DNA from 2 places in the Anaerobacillus sp. QJM3NY_32 genome. Region 1 is predicted to be linked to the other one. Evidence: a T-box and tRNA genes for the amino acid it is inferred to sense, from the RefSeq annotation. Region 1 holds a T-box; the other holds one or more tRNA genes.
The links. The T-box of region 1 lies ahead of pheS (phenylalanine--tRNA ligase subunit alpha). A T-box ahead of a tRNA ligase gene usually reads a tRNA of that ligase, here a tRNA-Phe.

Region 1 (8,515 bases):
GTAATTCCTTTATTAAGCTTTTCGACTGTTTCAACCTCAATACCACCCTTAGTAATCAGGTCTGCCAGTTCATCAGCTGAGTAACTATCTAAATCTACATACTGCTGTAGCCAATTCATTGATACGAGCATGTTTTATCCTCCTAACTTCCAATCATATTATAGTGAATTAAATTGTTTAATAAATCTGCTGTCATTCGTGTAGAAATGACGTATGTCATCAATACCATATTTCAGCATAGCGATCCGTTCTGGTCCCATACCAAATGCAAACCCAGTGACTTTCTCAGGATCGAAGCCGGACATGCGAAGTACATTCGGATGTACCATACCGCCTCCAAGAATTTCTATCCATCCGGTTCCTTTACATACAGAGCAGCCATTCCCGCCGCAATTAAAGCAAGAAATATCCATCTCCACAGAAGGCTCAGTAAATGGGAAGAAGCTTGGGCGAAGACGGATTTCACGTTCTTCTCCAAACATTTTTTTCGCAAATGATTGGAGCACACCTTTTAGATCACTCATGCGAACATTCTCACCAACCATTAGTCCTTCAATTTGCATAAACTGATGGGAGTGTGTTGCATCATCTGTATCACGGCGATAAACTTTACCGGGCACGATGATTTTAACAGGACCTTCTCCATTTAACTTCTCCATCGTTCTAGCTTGCATTGGAGAGGTATGCGTTCTTAATAGCGTTTCTTCAGTTATATAGAATGAATCCTGCATATCTCGAGCCGGATGATCCTTAGGAAGATTTAACGCTTCGAAATTATAATAATCGGTTTCAACTTCTGGTCCTTCCGCAATCGAGAATCCCATACCAAGAAATAGGTCTTCAATTTCTTCGATTACCCTCGTTAGTGGGTGATGATTTCCTCTCTTAATTGGACGACCCGGCAGAGAAATATCGATCGTTTCTTTCTTTAATCGTTCTTCTACGGCTGCTTTTTCTAAACGAGTCACTTTCTCCTCTAATTGATCCGAAATCGCTGAGCGAATTTCATTAACGAGCTGCCCCATTTTCGGACGTTCTTCTTTAGACAATTTCCCCATACCTTTGGAAATTTCTGTAATTGGACCTTTTTTCCCAAGGTATTTCACTTTGATATCCTGCACTTCTTTCATTGAAGAAGCTTGCTGAATTTCTGATAGTGCTTCTTCTTTCAACGTTTGTAAACACTCTTGCATCTTTTCAACCTCCACTTCATTTTCGTGTTTGCTTCTTTTTGCAATAAAAAAATCCTCGCTCCCCAGAAAGGGGCGAAGATTTGATTTCGCGGTACCACCCTAATTCACCGATAGAGTACACCTATCAGCCTTAAGCAAAAAATAACGGCTTGTAAACCGATCCGCTTTCGAACGAACAAAGCGGCAACTCCAGAGCGAATTCGGCAGCGTCCCAATAGAAATGCTTTCAGTCTCGGCATTTCCTCCCTGCAAAGGCAGCGGCAGCTTACTACTCTCCATCATTGTTTTTAACATATATAAGTTGCTTTTAATTATAGAAAAAAATCGCTATATCCGCAAGCCTTATTATGAAGGTAACAATCCATACATCAGAATTCCTGCTGCAACGGCGACATTTAACGACTCTGCTTTACCATATATCGGAATATACACGTTCTCGTCTGCTAAACGTTGAAGCTCGTCTGATACACCGTTTGCTTCGTTTCCAAGAATGACAGCAAACTGAGAAGATGAATCAAGCTCTTGATATGGCGTTCCTCCACTCACTTCTGTTGCGTATATAAGCATGCCAGCTTCTTTTAATTTCTGAACTTCTGTCACCAAGTCCCCTTTTATTACAGGAAGATGATAAATAGATCCCTGGGTGGATCGAAGCACCTTACTGTTATAAGCATCAACGGTTCCATGTCCAAGTAGAAGGCCGTCGTATCCAGCACTATCTGCAGTTCGAATAATCGTTCCCAAATTACCGGGATCCTGAATGGCGTCCAGTAATAATAGTTTGCCATGACGAGGTAGTTCAGGCTCAACCATTTTACAAACGGCCATAATCCCCTGTGGTGTTTCTGTATCCGTTAGTTCTTGCATCACTTTCTCCGTAACAGTATAGACAACAGGAAGCACTTTAAACGGATAAGCAGATAAGTCAGTGCCTTCTGTCACAATCAATTCTGTGATTGAAGCTTCAGCCTTTGCAGCTTCTTCTACAATATGTGGACCTTCAATGATATAAGAGAAAGCTTTCTCTCTACCCTTTCGCGTCTGAAGTTTTTTCCAATCTTTCACTTTTTGATTTTTAGCGGATTCGATAATCATTATGCTCTCCTTCAGTTTTCAATGTTTCCATTATAAAGGGTTGAAAGGGAAGATTCCAATAAAACTCATGAAATTTCTTCAATTCGCTCATACTAATGAGGCTTGAACCAACAAGCGAATGAGAAAGGTGAGGTGGAAAGTATGGACCTTAACTTACGCAAAGCGATTCTCGCTAATATTAATGGCAACAACGAGGAGCAACTCGAAGCGACAATCCTCGACGCCATGCAAAGCGGAGAAGAGAAAATGCTCCCTGGGCTTGGTGTTCTTTTCGAAATTCTTTGGAAAGAAGCACCAGAAAATGAGCGAGAGCAAATGCTCTCTTATATGGCACAGGGTGTAAATTAACAAGCAAAATCCGGTGGCAAGAGCCACCGGATTTTGTGTTCTAGTTAAAGATAATTTCTTTCACAGTATCAGCATCAAGCTTTTTAATCACTTCAACAATCAAATTAACTGCATTCTCAAAATCGTCACGATGAAGAATCGCTGCGTGAGTATGAATATAGCGTGTGGCAATTGTGATGGAAAGTGCAGGTACTCCATTTGCTGTTAAATGAATTTTACCTGAATCTGTCCCACCGCCTGCAATAGAGTCAAACTGATAAGGAATATTGTTCTCATCAGCTGTATCTGTTACAAAGTCACGAAGACCTTTGTGACCGACCATTGAAGCATCATACATAATAATTTGAGGACCTTTCCCCATTTTGGATTGAGCGTCCTTATCACTTACTCCAGGAGTATCACCAGCGATACCAACGTCAACCGCAAAGCCGATATCAGGCTTAATCATGTTTGTAGCCGTAGTCGCTCCGCGAAGACCTACTTCCTCTTGTACCGTACCAACGCCGTAGACAGTATTAGGATGCTCTTCTCCTTTTAGCTTACGAAGTACTTCGATCGCAATAGCACAGCCAATACGGTTATCCCATGCTTTCGCCATAAGCATTTTTTCGTTATTCATAACAGTAAATTCACAAACTGGAACAACAGAATCTCCCGGCTTAACGCCCCATTCCATAGCCTCTTCTCGGCTTGAAGCACCAATATCAATGAACATATCCTTCTTGTCGACCGATTTCTTACGCTGTTCAGGAGGAAGAATATGTGGTGGTTTAGAACCGATGACGCCCATAATGTTACCATTACGAGTCATGACGTTAACACGCTGTGCAAGCATAACCTGCTCCCACCAGCCGCCAACTGTTTGGAAATAAAGAAAGCCTTTATCATCAATACGCGTTACCATAAAGCCAATCTCATCGAGGTGACCTGCAACCATAATTTTTGGGCCTTCTGCTTTACCTTTTTTAACCGCAATTAAGCTGCCTAGATTATCATACATGATTTCATCTGAAAGAGATTCAATGTGCTTCTTCATCACTTCACGAGGTTCACGTTCGTTACCTGGTACGCCATTCGCATCAGTGAGTTCTTTCAGCATCTGCAACGTTTCGTCTAGCTTAGCCATATGTATTGCCTCCTTGATATGTATTCTCTGTTCATTATAACGGTTTCCGAAATATTTCACAATTCAGAGGACTCTTGAATCTAATATCCCTGATCCTGTCGAGTATGATTCACTTTATTTTTTTTCAAATACGCTTCATTCATTTCTTCAAACCGTAGCCCGATAAGTTGTCCAAGTAAAAGATAACTTTCCATTAAATCGTTAAATGCTTCCTCATTTTTTTCACTTGCCACTTGATCAATCGCTTTGTAGACACGATGGAAAGCATGTACTTCAGAGCCAGCGGGATCGCCTTTTGACACCGCTTCATACGTTGTAATGCCCAATTCAATCCCTAATGAGAGAATAAAATGAATACCATCCACATACTCCTCTAGAATCGTTTCTTTAGGGGAAGGAGCTTTTTTACTCCAATATTTAAAACAACGTGTTTCATTCGCTAGTTCTCCAATCTCGACTTTAAGAGCAAGTAGTTTATTCTCGAATAAATCTTCATGCTCCAAATTGTGTTCCTTTACAATCCGAGTATCAAGTTGTCTTTGTAATGTAAATAATTGTTCGAATTTCAATGAACTCTTCCTTTCTTAAATCTTTTCTTTTTATGAAACCTTTCTTTATCATATACGTATAGAGAATAGAAGCATAGTGAAAATGAGGTGCTGACTAATGATTATTATTCTTTTTCGTCTTGTCATTCTCGTAGCCATGGTATTAATCGCTTATTCTGTCATCCGCTTTTTTATGGATCCAAAACGAAAGCTGGAAAAAGCTCACGATCATAAAGAATACTATTTTTTTGATGACTCGTCCAATGTAAGAAAGAATTTTCTCGTCACCTACAAAGGTGCCTTATTCGAAGGTGAAAAGTACCTTGGCACTACTGAAAATTCGTTCGATATTATTACACTTTCAGTAGGGGTAAAAAATGCATCAGAACTATATTTACTTGAGAAAGAAGATTTCTATTTTCTTGAAAAGGAAATGGACATCCGCTATCCTAGTGCAAAAATTGAATGGAAGAGCCCAGTCAAAGAATTTTTACGCCATCGCGAAAATACTTAACAAACAAAACCCCTCCGATCTGGAGGGGTTTTGTTTGTTTACGATCAAATTAAAAAGCTTTTTTATCTCACAGGCTGAAAGAAATCCTCCCACTTCATAATCCACTCTCTTCTTCTTAGTAAATAGAAAAGGATGACAAGTCCACACAACATAAGTACGATGACGACCGGATCGAACCTACTAATCGCCGTTCCAAAGAAAGAATACAACAAAGCGAGAGGTACATTTGAAATGAGGGATGACCGCAAATAATCTCTAAAGTCTTTAGATACCTCAATTAAACAAAGGGAAATGAAATGAAAATGAACGAAAGGCACTAATCGAAGAATGGCAATTTGCCCAACTGACATTGGCATATGTTTACGTGTCCATCGTTCTTTCATTCGAATAATTTTCTTAAACAAACCCGGCGTCCGCTTAACAACTAAATAAAAAACCGTACTTACAACAGTAATCCCAATCAATGAGTAAATCGTGCCATATATTGCGCCAAACATCACTCCACCAGCAACACAAACAACGCTAACGGGAACAAATACAAACTGACGAATAAAATGAAAAATAATGAAATAGAACGGGGCGTAAATTCCGCTATTTGATACAACCTCCACAAGCGGTAGGACGAGCTCATTCATGATGTTCCCCCCTTCCTTTAACCTTTATGACAAGAGACGAGCTGTTATGTCAAAAAGCGAAGAATCTCGATTAGAATATTATTTGGAAATACGTGGACAATAAGGGGAGATTTAATCAGTTCGGTAATTGGAGGGGATAAATTATGGATGAACTTGTTATTGCTCGTTCATTATTTGGAATGACAATGGGCGTACATATTATTTATGCAACACTCGGTGTAGGCTTACCTTTAATGGTTCTTGTAGCAGAGCTCATGTATCAAAAAACAAAAGATAGAGATTATGCGATAATGGCCAATCGATGGACGAAAGGGTTTGCTGTTTTACTAGGGGTGGCGATTCCTACAGGAACCATTGCAGGTGTACAGCTTTCTCTCTTATGGCCAGGATTTATGGAAGTCGTTGGACGAGTGATTGCATTGCCCTTTCAAATTGAAATATATGCTTTCTTCCTAGAAGCTCTCTTTATGTCAATCTATGTTTATGCTGCAGATCGCCTTTCTCCAATCATGCGAATTGTGAGCGTAACGCTTGTTGCATTCGGTGCGAGCGCATCAGCTATCTTAATTACAAATGTCCACGCTTTTGAAGGTACACCAGCTGGATTTGAGATAGTAGACGGAAAGTTCGTTAACGTTGATCCATGGGAGGCATTCTTCAATCCTTCCTTCCTAGTTACAGCTGGACACGTAACTGTTTCTGCTTTAATGACAGGGGCATTTGTTATCGCATCGATTGCGGCATATAAAATGATTCGTCAACGAGGTAATACGAGAGAATATAAATTTCATCATAAAGCATTAATGATGGGGCTCGTTATCGGAGGGGTTTTTTCAATCTTGACCGCCTTAAATGGACATGAATCTGCTCAACAACTGTATCAATATCAACCTGAGAAACTCGCGGCGGCGGAAGGTTTGTTTGAAACACAAACTTATGCACCACTTGCTATTGGCGGCTACACCGATAAAGAAGAACGTGAGGTAAAGTGGGCAATTGAAGTTCCGTGGGCACTTAGTTTTCTATCCGACGACGCATTTGATACTGAAGTACTCGGTCTTGAAGAATGGCCTGAAGAAGAGTGGCCACCACTATTTGTCCATACCTTGTTCAATTCAATGGTCGGGATTGGTTCCCTACTCATGCTATTGTCTATTGTTGGATTTACTTGGTACAAAATCCTTAAACGAAAAGAATTTCCACGCTGGCTCATGTGGGCATTTATTGCTGCAGGTCCGCTCGCCATTACCGCAATTGAATTCGGATGGATATTCGCCTGTACTGGCAGACAGCCCTGGATTATCTATCACGTTATGAAGACAGAAGAAGCGGTCACTACTTCAGGAAATATCGGGCTGCTCTTTGTTCTCTTTCTCATTGTGTATATCATTTTAATGATCTCAACAGTCCTCGTCCTTCGCTACTATTTCAATCGTAACCCAATTAGCGAGGAACTCGATCAGTAGGCACCTGTCTATACCGTTAAAAAAGAATAAGAGGTGAACCACATGTCAGAAGCATTTTACGCTATCACATTAATATGGGGTCTTGTATTTATTTATGCGGTGATGGCCACAATCGATTTCGGTGCTGGGTTTTGGTCCATGATCTATTTAAATAAAAACAACACGAAAGCGACAAATATTGCGAATCGCTATTTATCTCCATCTTGGGAAGTAACAAATGTATTTATCGTTGCCATTGTCGTAGCTCTTTTCAGCTTTTTCCCTGGAGCAACGTTTACCCTTGGTACTGTCCTTCTCATTCCAGGGAGTTTGATTATACTATTACTTGCCCTTAGGAGTGCGTTTCTTGTATTTTCTCATTCCGCTTCTTCAAATTACAAACGCCTCTTAACCTTGATATCAGGAATAACTGGTTTTCTTATTCCAGCTCTCTTGATTTGCGTGTTGCCTATTACGCATGGCGGATTTATACAAACATCAAACGGGATAGAACGTCTTTTATTGGGTGAATTATTTACAAGTCCAAGTGTTTATGCTTTCATGGCCTTCGCCATCTCAAGCACGCTCTTTCTATCATCTCTGCTGCTTTCTGATTACTCTAACGTATCAGGAGATGAAGAAGCTTATCAAACTTATAGAAGGGATGCTATTCTTGTCGGTCCAATCTCACTAGCGATGGCGGGTTTACTCGTTCTCACTATTCGAACGGAAGCTCCATGGCTTTATGACAATTTAATGGACTATGTACCGTGGTTAATTGGTTCTATCACAACCTTTGCAATCGGATATCTCGCTCTCTTTATTCCTAGAAAAACAGGTGTCGGTATTCCGAGGCTTGCTATGGTTAGTATCGTTACACAATATTTACTTGCTAGTTATGCTTATGGTTCAGCTCATTTACCTTATATCGTATATCCAAATGTAACGATTGAAACTGGATTCACAGACCCCGCTACATTTAGAGCATTAATCGTCACCTACATTGTAGCCTTCTTTATTTTAACCCCAGGATTCATCTACTTCTGGCGCCTATTTCTGAAAGACAAAAGGTACCTTAAACAAAATGAATCCTAATTGAAAACAAGTTCGTCTTATGAAAAAAAGAACAATACACTAAATAAAAAAACGCCCATTCGGCGTTTTTTCTACATATAGATGTATGCATAGTTAACAAAGAGCACGAGATGAAGAGCTAATAGAGCGGGGATGCCATACACAAATTGCTTGTGTTTTGTTTTATGCCTAAAATTCTTCATTCCAGTTAAACCACCGAAGCTTCCTCCGAAGATAAATAAAAACCATAGCGTCTTTTCAGGAATTCTTCGCTTTCGATTTTGCGCTCTACGCTTATCGATCCCCATAGCTATGAAACTCCAACTATTGATGATCGCCAAATATATTCCTAATACAATTAAACCATCCAACACTTACTCTCTCCTCTATTATAACTTTTTTCAAAAAGGCTATGTTAATGAACGCTGTTGATTTTGACTCATTTACGCTCTGTGAGACAAAATTGAGAATCAACGATATAAGTAACATAGCTTACAAAAAAACCACCCTCAACATGTGAGGATGGTTTTAAAGAAC
Region 2 (8,515 bases), 280 kb from region 1:
CTAGAATCGGTTTAATAAATCTTCTTACACGATCACTTGCATATTCACTCAAATAAATGGCTGCTGCAAGACCAAACGGGATAGCAACCAGCATGGCAATTCCAGTAATCATAAGTGTTCCTGAAATAAGTGGCCAAATACCGTAATCAGGATCACTTTCAAAGAATGGATACCAATCTTTGTTTGTAAAAAACTCAACAATAGACACATGGTTAAAAAAGGTGATTGTTTCGACAATCAGTGTAAACACAATTCCGAGCGTTGTTAATACCGAAATAATTGCACATAAAAGCAATAAGCCCGGTACAAGTTTCTCCATAAACTTCGCTCGTGCTTGATTTTTCTCTTTTTTGTCTTTAATCATTTGACGAACTGAGCTTTGCATTTATTACTCCCCCTCACAAAGAGCAAAACAGGATTAAGTGAGGAGTATGAACTCCTCACCAATCTGCTTTAATTTATTCTTATTTACCAGCGATTTCGTTTAGCTTATCCATATCTTCTGTATACTTTTCTTCTGGAAGAGCTACGTAACCTACTGCTTCAGCCATATCTCCAGCGTTCTCAAGTGCGTATTTAGTGAAATCATAAACAGCTGGATTATCAGTTACTGCAGAATGTTTCACATAAGTGAATAGTGGACGGGAAAGTGGTTCATAAGATCCGTCTTGAATTGTCTCTGCATTCGGCTCTATTGCTTCGCCGTCACCGTTAACAATTGGAATAACATTTAAGCTATCTTTATTTTCAAGATAGTAAGCATATCCGAAGAATGCCATACCGTTTTTAGAACCAGTTACACCATTTACAAGTACATTGTCGTCTTCAGAAAGTGTTGCTTCTTTTACCATTTGCTCATCTTCTAGAACAACTTCATTAAAGTAATCATACGTACCAGAGTCCGTACCTGGGCTAAATAGTTCGATTTTTTCTTCAGGCCATTCAGAGTTAACGTCACTCCACATTGTTGCTTCGCCAGTCCAGATCATTTTAAGCTCGTCGATTGTAAGCTGATCTACCCAGTCATTTTCAGAGTTAACAACGATAGAAAGGCCGTCTTTTGCAATTTCAAATTCAGTGAATTCAATTCCAGCTTCTTCAAGCGCCGAAACTTCTTCTTCTTTAATCGGACGAGAAGCGTTACTCATGTCTGTTTCTCCAGCTGCGAACTTTTCGAATCCGCCACCAGATCCTGAAACACCAACACTTACTTTTACGTCAGGTTGTGCGGAAGCATATTCTTCAGCTACAGCTTCCATGATTGGAAATACTGTAGAAGATCCGTCCATTAGTACGTCTCCAGAAACTTCACCATCGCTGTTTGTGCTACCAGAGTTTTCTGTATTACCAGAGTTATTCCCGCAAGCTGCTGCGAAAACCATTACTAGCGACATAACTACCATGAGCATAATACCTTTGAACTTCATGTAATTTCCCCCTAAATGGATGTTTGTACTTGTGACCAACCAGGTTGTTTGTGTACTGGCCTCTCAATCACAATTCTTAGAATACAGGCTAGATATTAATGTCGTATAAACCGAATGTAAAGAGATTGTAAATGCGTGTCGGAAAACGTTTTAATTAGTCTTTTTTGGGGCATACCTTACTTTTGCAATGCATTCAGCCTATCACTTCACCTCAATCTGACAGATATTATTCATTAATTTGTCCTTAAACAATAAAAAAAACCGCTTTTCAGCGGTTTTTCATGAAATGCTATTCTGTTTCTTTTTTGTTAGCCTCAATAGGTTTCTTCGCTTCATCTTTTAAATCAAAATAAGCATCTAGAACGCGTCCACCTATTTTTTTATTAACATATCCTGAAGAAGAATCATTTACTTCTGGAACTACTACAGAAAAGGCTACTTCGGGATTATCATAAGGTGCATAGCCAACAAGGGTTAAATTATATCCATCTCCGATTTGCGCTGTTCCAGTCTTCCCAGCAGCTTGATAATCATCACTTTGGAAGTAAGGATAATGTGTACCTGCGGTTCCATTTGCCGTATTCATAACCATCCACATCCCCTTTTGGACATGTGTCACTTCTTCTTCACTCATTTTAATTTTGTTTAACACCTCTGGAGTGTTTTGGAAAAGAATAGTATTTGATAGACCATCTTTTTCAGAAGGTTCATGAACTTCTTTTAATATGTGTGGCTCAATACGATAGCCGCCATTTGCGATTGTAGAGGTATACTGAGCCATTTGCATTGGTGTATACGTATCATACTGTCCAATTGCAAAATCGAGAATTTTACCGAATTCATTCACACCTCCGTTTAATCCTGCACTTTCACCAGGGAGATCAACCCCGGTTTTAACGCCTAGACCAAACTGAGAGAATGACTCTTTTAGCTCATCGTAAGCTGAAGGGTCATAACTACTACTTTCGTACGGAGCATAGTCATAGTCAGCCATCTTCATCGCGATTTTCCACATATATACGTTTGAAGATCTTTGTAAAGCAACTAGGTCTGATATAGGCCCCATCGCATTAGCCGTATAAGAAGATTTTTTACCTTCGTCCTTAAAGTATAAAACTTCATCCACAAGCGTCGTATTCGGGTTAATAACACCATACTGATAACCTGTTAAAACAGTTGCTCCTTTAACAGTCGATCCCATTGCGTAGGAGTCACCGATCACTCCAAACGTTCGGTCTTTAAACTCTCCGTTGCTATATTCCTTACCAGCAAGAGAAAGAATTTCACCTGTTTTGGGATCCATCATGACTACATAGCCTCGTGTTGCCCCATATTGTCTTGCATCACGAAGCTCTTCATCGAGAATTTTCTCGACTTCCTTTTGAAGATCGATGTCTAATGAGAGGACCAAATCGTTTCCTCTTTGTCCTTCAATTACTTTCGGTTCACCAATTGGCTCTCCTGATTTGTCGGTCACGTAGGTTTGCTTTTCTTTTTGACCTTTTAAGTACTCTTCATATTCTTTCTCGAGATAGCTAATCCCCACTTTGTCATTTCTTTCGTAATCTCTCAAACCATAATAATCTAACTCATCTTTAGGGATTGGTCCGACCCTTCCGAAAATTGTTTGAAGAGTATTTCCATAAGGATATTCTCGAGTTGCGTCTGCTTGAATTTCTATTCCAGGTAGTGAACCAAGGTTTTCACTTACTTTAGCAATTTCATCTTCAGTTAAACCAATCTTAATTGTTTGAGATGATAAAGCGTACCCAGTATCCATCGCCCTTTTGATAGCAGCTACCTCAAGCTCTTGTGGATCGTTCTTAATCTCTTCTAAATCATCATCATTAATCCGTTCAATTTGGAGCTGATAAGCTTCACTCGACTCAAGTTCTTCCCACTCTTTTTCCGTTAGCTTTGCCTTCGCTTTTTCCGGATTCGTCACAATCCAATAATCTTTAAGATCTCGATCAATGACATCATCTGTATCTTTTTCAATATACCCAGCTAATTTCTGAGCTAATTCAAGCCTCTCAGCTTGCTTAGTATTCTGCGTTCGGATATATGTAAGCGCAAATTCAGGGTTATTATCAACCAGAACTCGCCCATAACGGTCATACATTTTCCCACGAGGCGCTGTTGATTCTGCTGTAACATTCTCAGTTTGCTCAGAAACACGCTCGTATTCTTCACCATTTACAATCTGTATAACGCCCAGTCGAAGAATTAATGTAGAAAACAAAAGGAATACAGATAAAAATAATATATTTAGCCTTAAAGGCACATGATTTTTCTTTTTCTTCGTGTTCACGATAGACTCCCTTCCCTTAAACAAATATAGACACCTGTTCCAGACAGGTGTCTCTGCTCTCTCTTCTACTTACTATACTTAGTGATATAAAAAAAGTAAAGGGTCTAATGAGCTATTGTACGGTGTCAGGAGAAGGGTTTGGGGGATGGGGAGCTTGAAGTTTTCTTACAAACAGGTAAATAAACGAATGGCCAGCACCAACAATTAATAATAAAATCGGAATGCTCGTTTCATCGTCGAATAACGCTACTGTTATTAAGAATAAAAGAACGGAAACAATTCGTCCTAAGTTTAAGTACACCTCTCGAACGACAATGTACTCAATCCGCATTTCAGCTGCATTCCAAGCCTTACCGATCACATCGTACGTAAGCGAAATGTAGGGAACAAGTAAAAGTGGATAAGCAAGAGAAATACAAACACCATACATTAACAACCGGGCAAACGTTAGGTCGGATACAAGCAAGAAAACCGAAGCGTAAAGAATAAGTCCGCCATATAAAATAGCCTTCTTACGATATCGCGGTTTAATCAATCTCGTCGCCAAATAATAGGCTAAAAACGATACTCCTGAATTAACAAGTCCAAATGTACCAATTGCAAGCTCACTTTCCGTCGTAATAAAAACCAGGACAACGATAATGAAAATAAAGGTACCTTCTCTTATACCTTGAAAAAAATGCGCGTGTAAAATGTTAAGCCAATCTGTATTCGCTTTTCTTTCTTGAAAAACACGTGTAAATGAAAAAGTCCCTTTGGCAGAACGACGTTCGAGAAAGAAACTTAAGATTACAGCTGCGAAAAACAAAGCAAGTGAGACGGCAAATATTACTTTGTATCCCGTGAATGCTTCTAGACTTGAAATAATAACACCAGCAAATATTGGCCCAATCATCCCAGCGAAAGATGTAAGTAAACCAAGGAATCCATTAAAGAAATCCCTTGTGTCCGGTTCTGTAATTTCGAATGTTAGCACATTAAATGCAAGCCAATAAAAGCCAAACCCTATTCCGAGTAAAGCGCCCAGTAAGATAAGCAAATGACTAGCGTTCTGACCAAGAAAAAGCACTGTTATATAGAAAAGAGCGAGAAAAATCACTCCAATCCGCAATACAATAACTCTATCCATTTTCTTAGCCCATCTACCTGCGAGAATAAAGGTAAGCGGCTGACTTATAACCGCAGCAAGGTTGTATATACCTATATCCGCAAACTCACCAGACTGCTTCCACAAGTAAACATTTACGAACGTATTTGAGAGCGCAATACTCAGCGCGTATAAACCACCGATTGTAAGTAATAACAACAAATCTTTTGTTACTTCTATCTCACCAATCATATGTTTTATAACTTTCATAACAAACTCCCCTTTTTTCATCCACCCTTATTTTGACTTAAATTCTGTTCGTTATGCGGATGAAACAAAAAGGATAAACTGTTTTTGAAAGGGGACTGGGTATGTATTACTTTCTATATCGGACAGACTACATTACTGAAGACAGTCAAATCCAACTACTTCAAAGCGTTCAACATCTTATAGGAGATGATGAACACTCGTTCTTTATTAATAGGATGAGGCACTATCTTCAAATCCAATATCGAAATGATCTCATCTCATTAACCATCACAGATCATCAAGTTCTGATTTGTACACCTCATGATTTTGAAACTGGCTGTGATTTTACAGATTTTATAATAAATTTCATGCTACACCATTTAGGAACAATTTATACCTTAATCGAACCATAATAGAAAAACCCCCAACATAAATGTCGGGGGTTTTGAAAGCTTGGTAAATTATTTAGCTGCTTCGTAACGCTTTGCAACTTCATCCCAGTTAACTACATTCCAGAATGCAGCGATGTAATCAGGACGTTTGTTTTGATACTTAAGATAATAAGCATGCTCCCAAACATCTAGCCCAAGAATTGGTGTAACACCTTCCATTACTGGAGTATCTTGGTTTGGAGTGCTTGTTACTTCAAGTTCTCCACCTTTTACTACTAGCCAAGCCCAGCCTGAGCCAAAACGACCAGCTGCAGCATTAGCAAATTCTTCTTTAAAGCTTTCAAAGCTACCAAATTTCTTTTTAAGTGCTTCGCTTAGATCACCTGATGGTTCGCCGCCACCGTTAGGGCTTAGCAATTGCCAGAAAAGTGAGTGGTTAGCGTGCCCGCCACCATTGTTTCGAACAGCAGTGCGAATGCCTTCAGGAAGTGCGTCAAGGTTGCCAAGAAGATCTTCAAGGCTCTTAGATGCATGCTCCTCATGACCTTCTAGTGCACCATTTAATTTTGTTACATATGCGTTATGGTGCTTGTCGTGGTGGATCTTCATTGTTTCTTCGTCGATGTGTGGTTCTAGTGCATTGTAGTCGTAAGGTAGTTCTGGTAGTTCAAATTTAGCCATTGTGAATCTCCTCCTTAAATATAGTATGTAACTTGCTGTTAGGGTAGCGTTAGCCACCACTTGAACATGATGTCGTCACAAGTTTACACTAGCAGAATTGTCATGCGTTTTCAAATAATAAACCTTTGAATTTCCGCAACACAGATAAAGTTTCCCCTCAGTATATGGAATTAAACATCTTAAAGAAAAAAATCGAGAATTAACAGCGTAATAACATACATAAAACATAAAAAAACTCGTCATTAATTGACGAGTGGGATCTTTATTGAGTGGTGGCTCCGGACGGAATCGAACCGCCGACACGAGGATTTTCAGTCCTCTGCTCTACCGACTGAGCTACAGAGCCAAATCATGTTATCAGTATTAATTTTAATTAGTATGTAGTTTGCATTTACATTAAAAGTAATTTGGCCTTGCTATGAGCTTAGGTTGCCCCTAGGGCAATCCGATCAAATTCTGACGAAGAAGTATGTTCGACGTAGTAAGAATTTCATTTTGGTTGCGGGGGCAGGATTTGAACCTGCGACCTTTGGGTTATGAGCCCAACGAGCTACCGAACTGCTCCACCCCGCGATGATGTAAAAGAACTTAATTTGCATCCATTTTTTAGAAAGCTAACTTTTAGAAAATGGAGGAGGAAGAGGGATTCGAACCCCCGCGGGCGACTAAGCCCCTGTCGGTTTTCAAGACCGATCCCTTCAGCCAGACTTGGGTATTCCTCCGATATGCATTTGGTGGACCCTGCAGGACTCGAACCTGCGACCGGACGGTTATGAGCCGTCAGCTCTAACCAGCTGAGCTAAGGGTCCTTATGTAATAAGTGGGGCGGCTGATGGGAATTGAACCCACGAATGCCGGAATCACAATCCGGTGCGTTAACCACTTCGCCACAACCGCCATGTTGTATCGTTGAAATATATGGTAGCGGCGGAGGGGATCGAACCCCCGACCTCACGGGTATGAACCGTACGCTCTAGCCAGCTGAGCTACACCGCCATATGGCTCCACAGGTAGGATTCGAACCTACGACCGATCGGTTAACAGCCGATAGCTCTACCACTGAGCTACTGTGGAATATTTCTTAACGACAAGAACTAATATATCATATGGATAAAGAAAGCGTCAATAAGTTTTTCGAATTTAATTGAATTAATCTTAATTCCAGTTATGAAAATACTATATCACGCTTTCATTTTGTCATCAAGAACTTATAGGACATACACTAGGAACACAACAACCATGATCGTTTGGAGTAATCCTTTCATAACAGCTCCACCAAGAAAACCAAGCAATGAACCTACACCTACTTGAACAGATTCTTTAAAAGCTTTTCGATGAATAACTAGTTCAGCTAAGATAGCCCCGATAAATGGTCCAAGGATGATCCCTGCAAACGGAATGACAAATGGGCCAACAAGTAAACCAATTGTACTCCCCCATATCGCCGCCTTTGACCCTCCATACTTCTTCACGCCAAATAAATTACTAGCATAGTCCGCAACAAATAATAACATCGTCAGCAGAACTTCAACAATCCAAAAGGAAATAGTCATTGAACCAAAATCAAAAAACACCCCATACAGGATAAACCCAACATAAATAAATAGTACGGCTGGAATAATCGGATAAATCAATCCCACAAATGCAATGATGAACGACGCAATAATCAGGCACCATATTAGAATATCCACGCTTTCAACCTCCCTTCAACTTGACTCTATTTTAGCGGAGATGTCACTTTTCTTCTATATAATGATAAAAAGAAGCAGAGGCATCCCTCTGCTTCCCGCATTTATTCTTCTCCAATGACGGCTTCTGCAATATTCACCGCATGGTCACCAATACGCTCAAGGTTACTGATGATATCAACAAAAACAATTCCAGCACTTCCAGTACATTCACCCTCATTTAGACGAAGGATATGCTGCTTACGAAGCGTTCTTTCCATTTTGTCGATCTTATCTTCTAGCTTAACAACTTCCTGCGCCTTAGCTACATCCCATTTATCAAGTGCATCAAAGGCTTCATTGAGTGCAGAAAGAGTCAGATTAAACATTTCATCAAGGTCTTTCATAGCAACGTCAGTCATCTTCACTTTATTGCTTATTTGATAATCAACCAACTCAACAATATTCTCCATATGATCGCCAATACGCTCGATATCACGAACTGAGTCCATTAGCATACCGTGTCGTGTCGACTCATCTCCAGACAGAGAAGTTGCTGATAATTGGATAAGGTAATCTGTAATTTTATTATCCAGGTTGTTAATAGCTTCTTCATACTGAGCGGTTTTTTCAGCGCTCTTCTGACTCTTAGATGTTAAATAATTTGATGCTTCTTTAACACCCTTATAAGCAAATCCGCT

Region 2: it has a tRNA-Phe gene. The T-box ahead of pheS (phenylalanine--tRNA ligase subunit alpha) is inferred to sense a tRNA for this amino acid. The anticodon was not compared.

The regions. Positions count from the first base shown of each region.
Region 1 is NZ_CM149684.1:3,032,588-3,041,102, forward strand. It holds gene pheT (phenylalanine--tRNA ligase subunit beta) at 1-131, opposite strand, end outside; gene pheS (phenylalanine--tRNA ligase subunit alpha) at 159-1,193, opposite strand; T-box leader at 1,259-1,484, opposite strand; gene AC0VYH_RS15910 (TrmH family RNA methyltransferase) at 1,539-2,291, opposite strand; gene sspI (small acid-soluble spore protein SspI) at 2,430-2,636, shown strand; gene AC0VYH_RS15920 (M42 family metallopeptidase) at 2,677-3,762, opposite strand; gene AC0VYH_RS15925 (dUTP diphosphatase) at 3,843-4,331, opposite strand; gene AC0VYH_RS15930 (sigma-w pathway protein ysdB) at 4,429-4,824, shown strand; gene AC0VYH_RS15935 (TVP38/TMEM64 family protein) at 4,887-5,459, opposite strand; gene AC0VYH_RS15940 (cytochrome ubiquinol oxidase subunit I) at 5,603-6,925, shown strand; gene AC0VYH_RS15945 (cytochrome d ubiquinol oxidase subunit II) at 6,959-7,999, shown strand; gene AC0VYH_RS15950 (DUF1294 domain-containing protein) at 8,071-8,352, opposite strand.
Region 2 is NZ_CM149684.1:2,751,116-2,759,630, forward strand. It holds gene pstC (phosphate ABC transporter permease subunit PstC) at 1-385, opposite strand, end outside; gene AC0VYH_RS14480 (PstS family phosphate ABC transporter substrate-binding protein) at 465-1,427, opposite strand; gene AC0VYH_RS14485 (peptidoglycan D,D-transpeptidase FtsI family protein) at 1,717-3,738, opposite strand; gene AC0VYH_RS14490 (MFS transporter) at 3,851-5,095, opposite strand; gene AC0VYH_RS14495 (hypothetical protein) at 5,197-5,487, shown strand; gene AC0VYH_RS14500 (superoxide dismutase) at 5,536-6,147, opposite strand; tRNA gene AC0VYH_RS14505 (tRNA-Phe) at 6,418-6,493, opposite strand; tRNA gene AC0VYH_RS14510 (tRNA-Met) at 6,644-6,720, opposite strand; tRNA gene AC0VYH_RS14515 (tRNA-Ser) at 6,777-6,869, opposite strand; tRNA gene AC0VYH_RS14520 (tRNA-Ile) at 6,880-6,956, opposite strand; tRNA gene AC0VYH_RS14525 (tRNA-His) at 6,969-7,044, opposite strand; tRNA gene AC0VYH_RS14530 (tRNA-Met) at 7,067-7,143, opposite strand; tRNA gene AC0VYH_RS14535 (tRNA-Asn) at 7,147-7,221, opposite strand; gene AC0VYH_RS14540 (DUF456 domain-containing protein) at 7,356-7,838, opposite strand; gene AC0VYH_RS14545 (Na/Pi cotransporter family protein) at 7,940-8,515, opposite strand, start outside.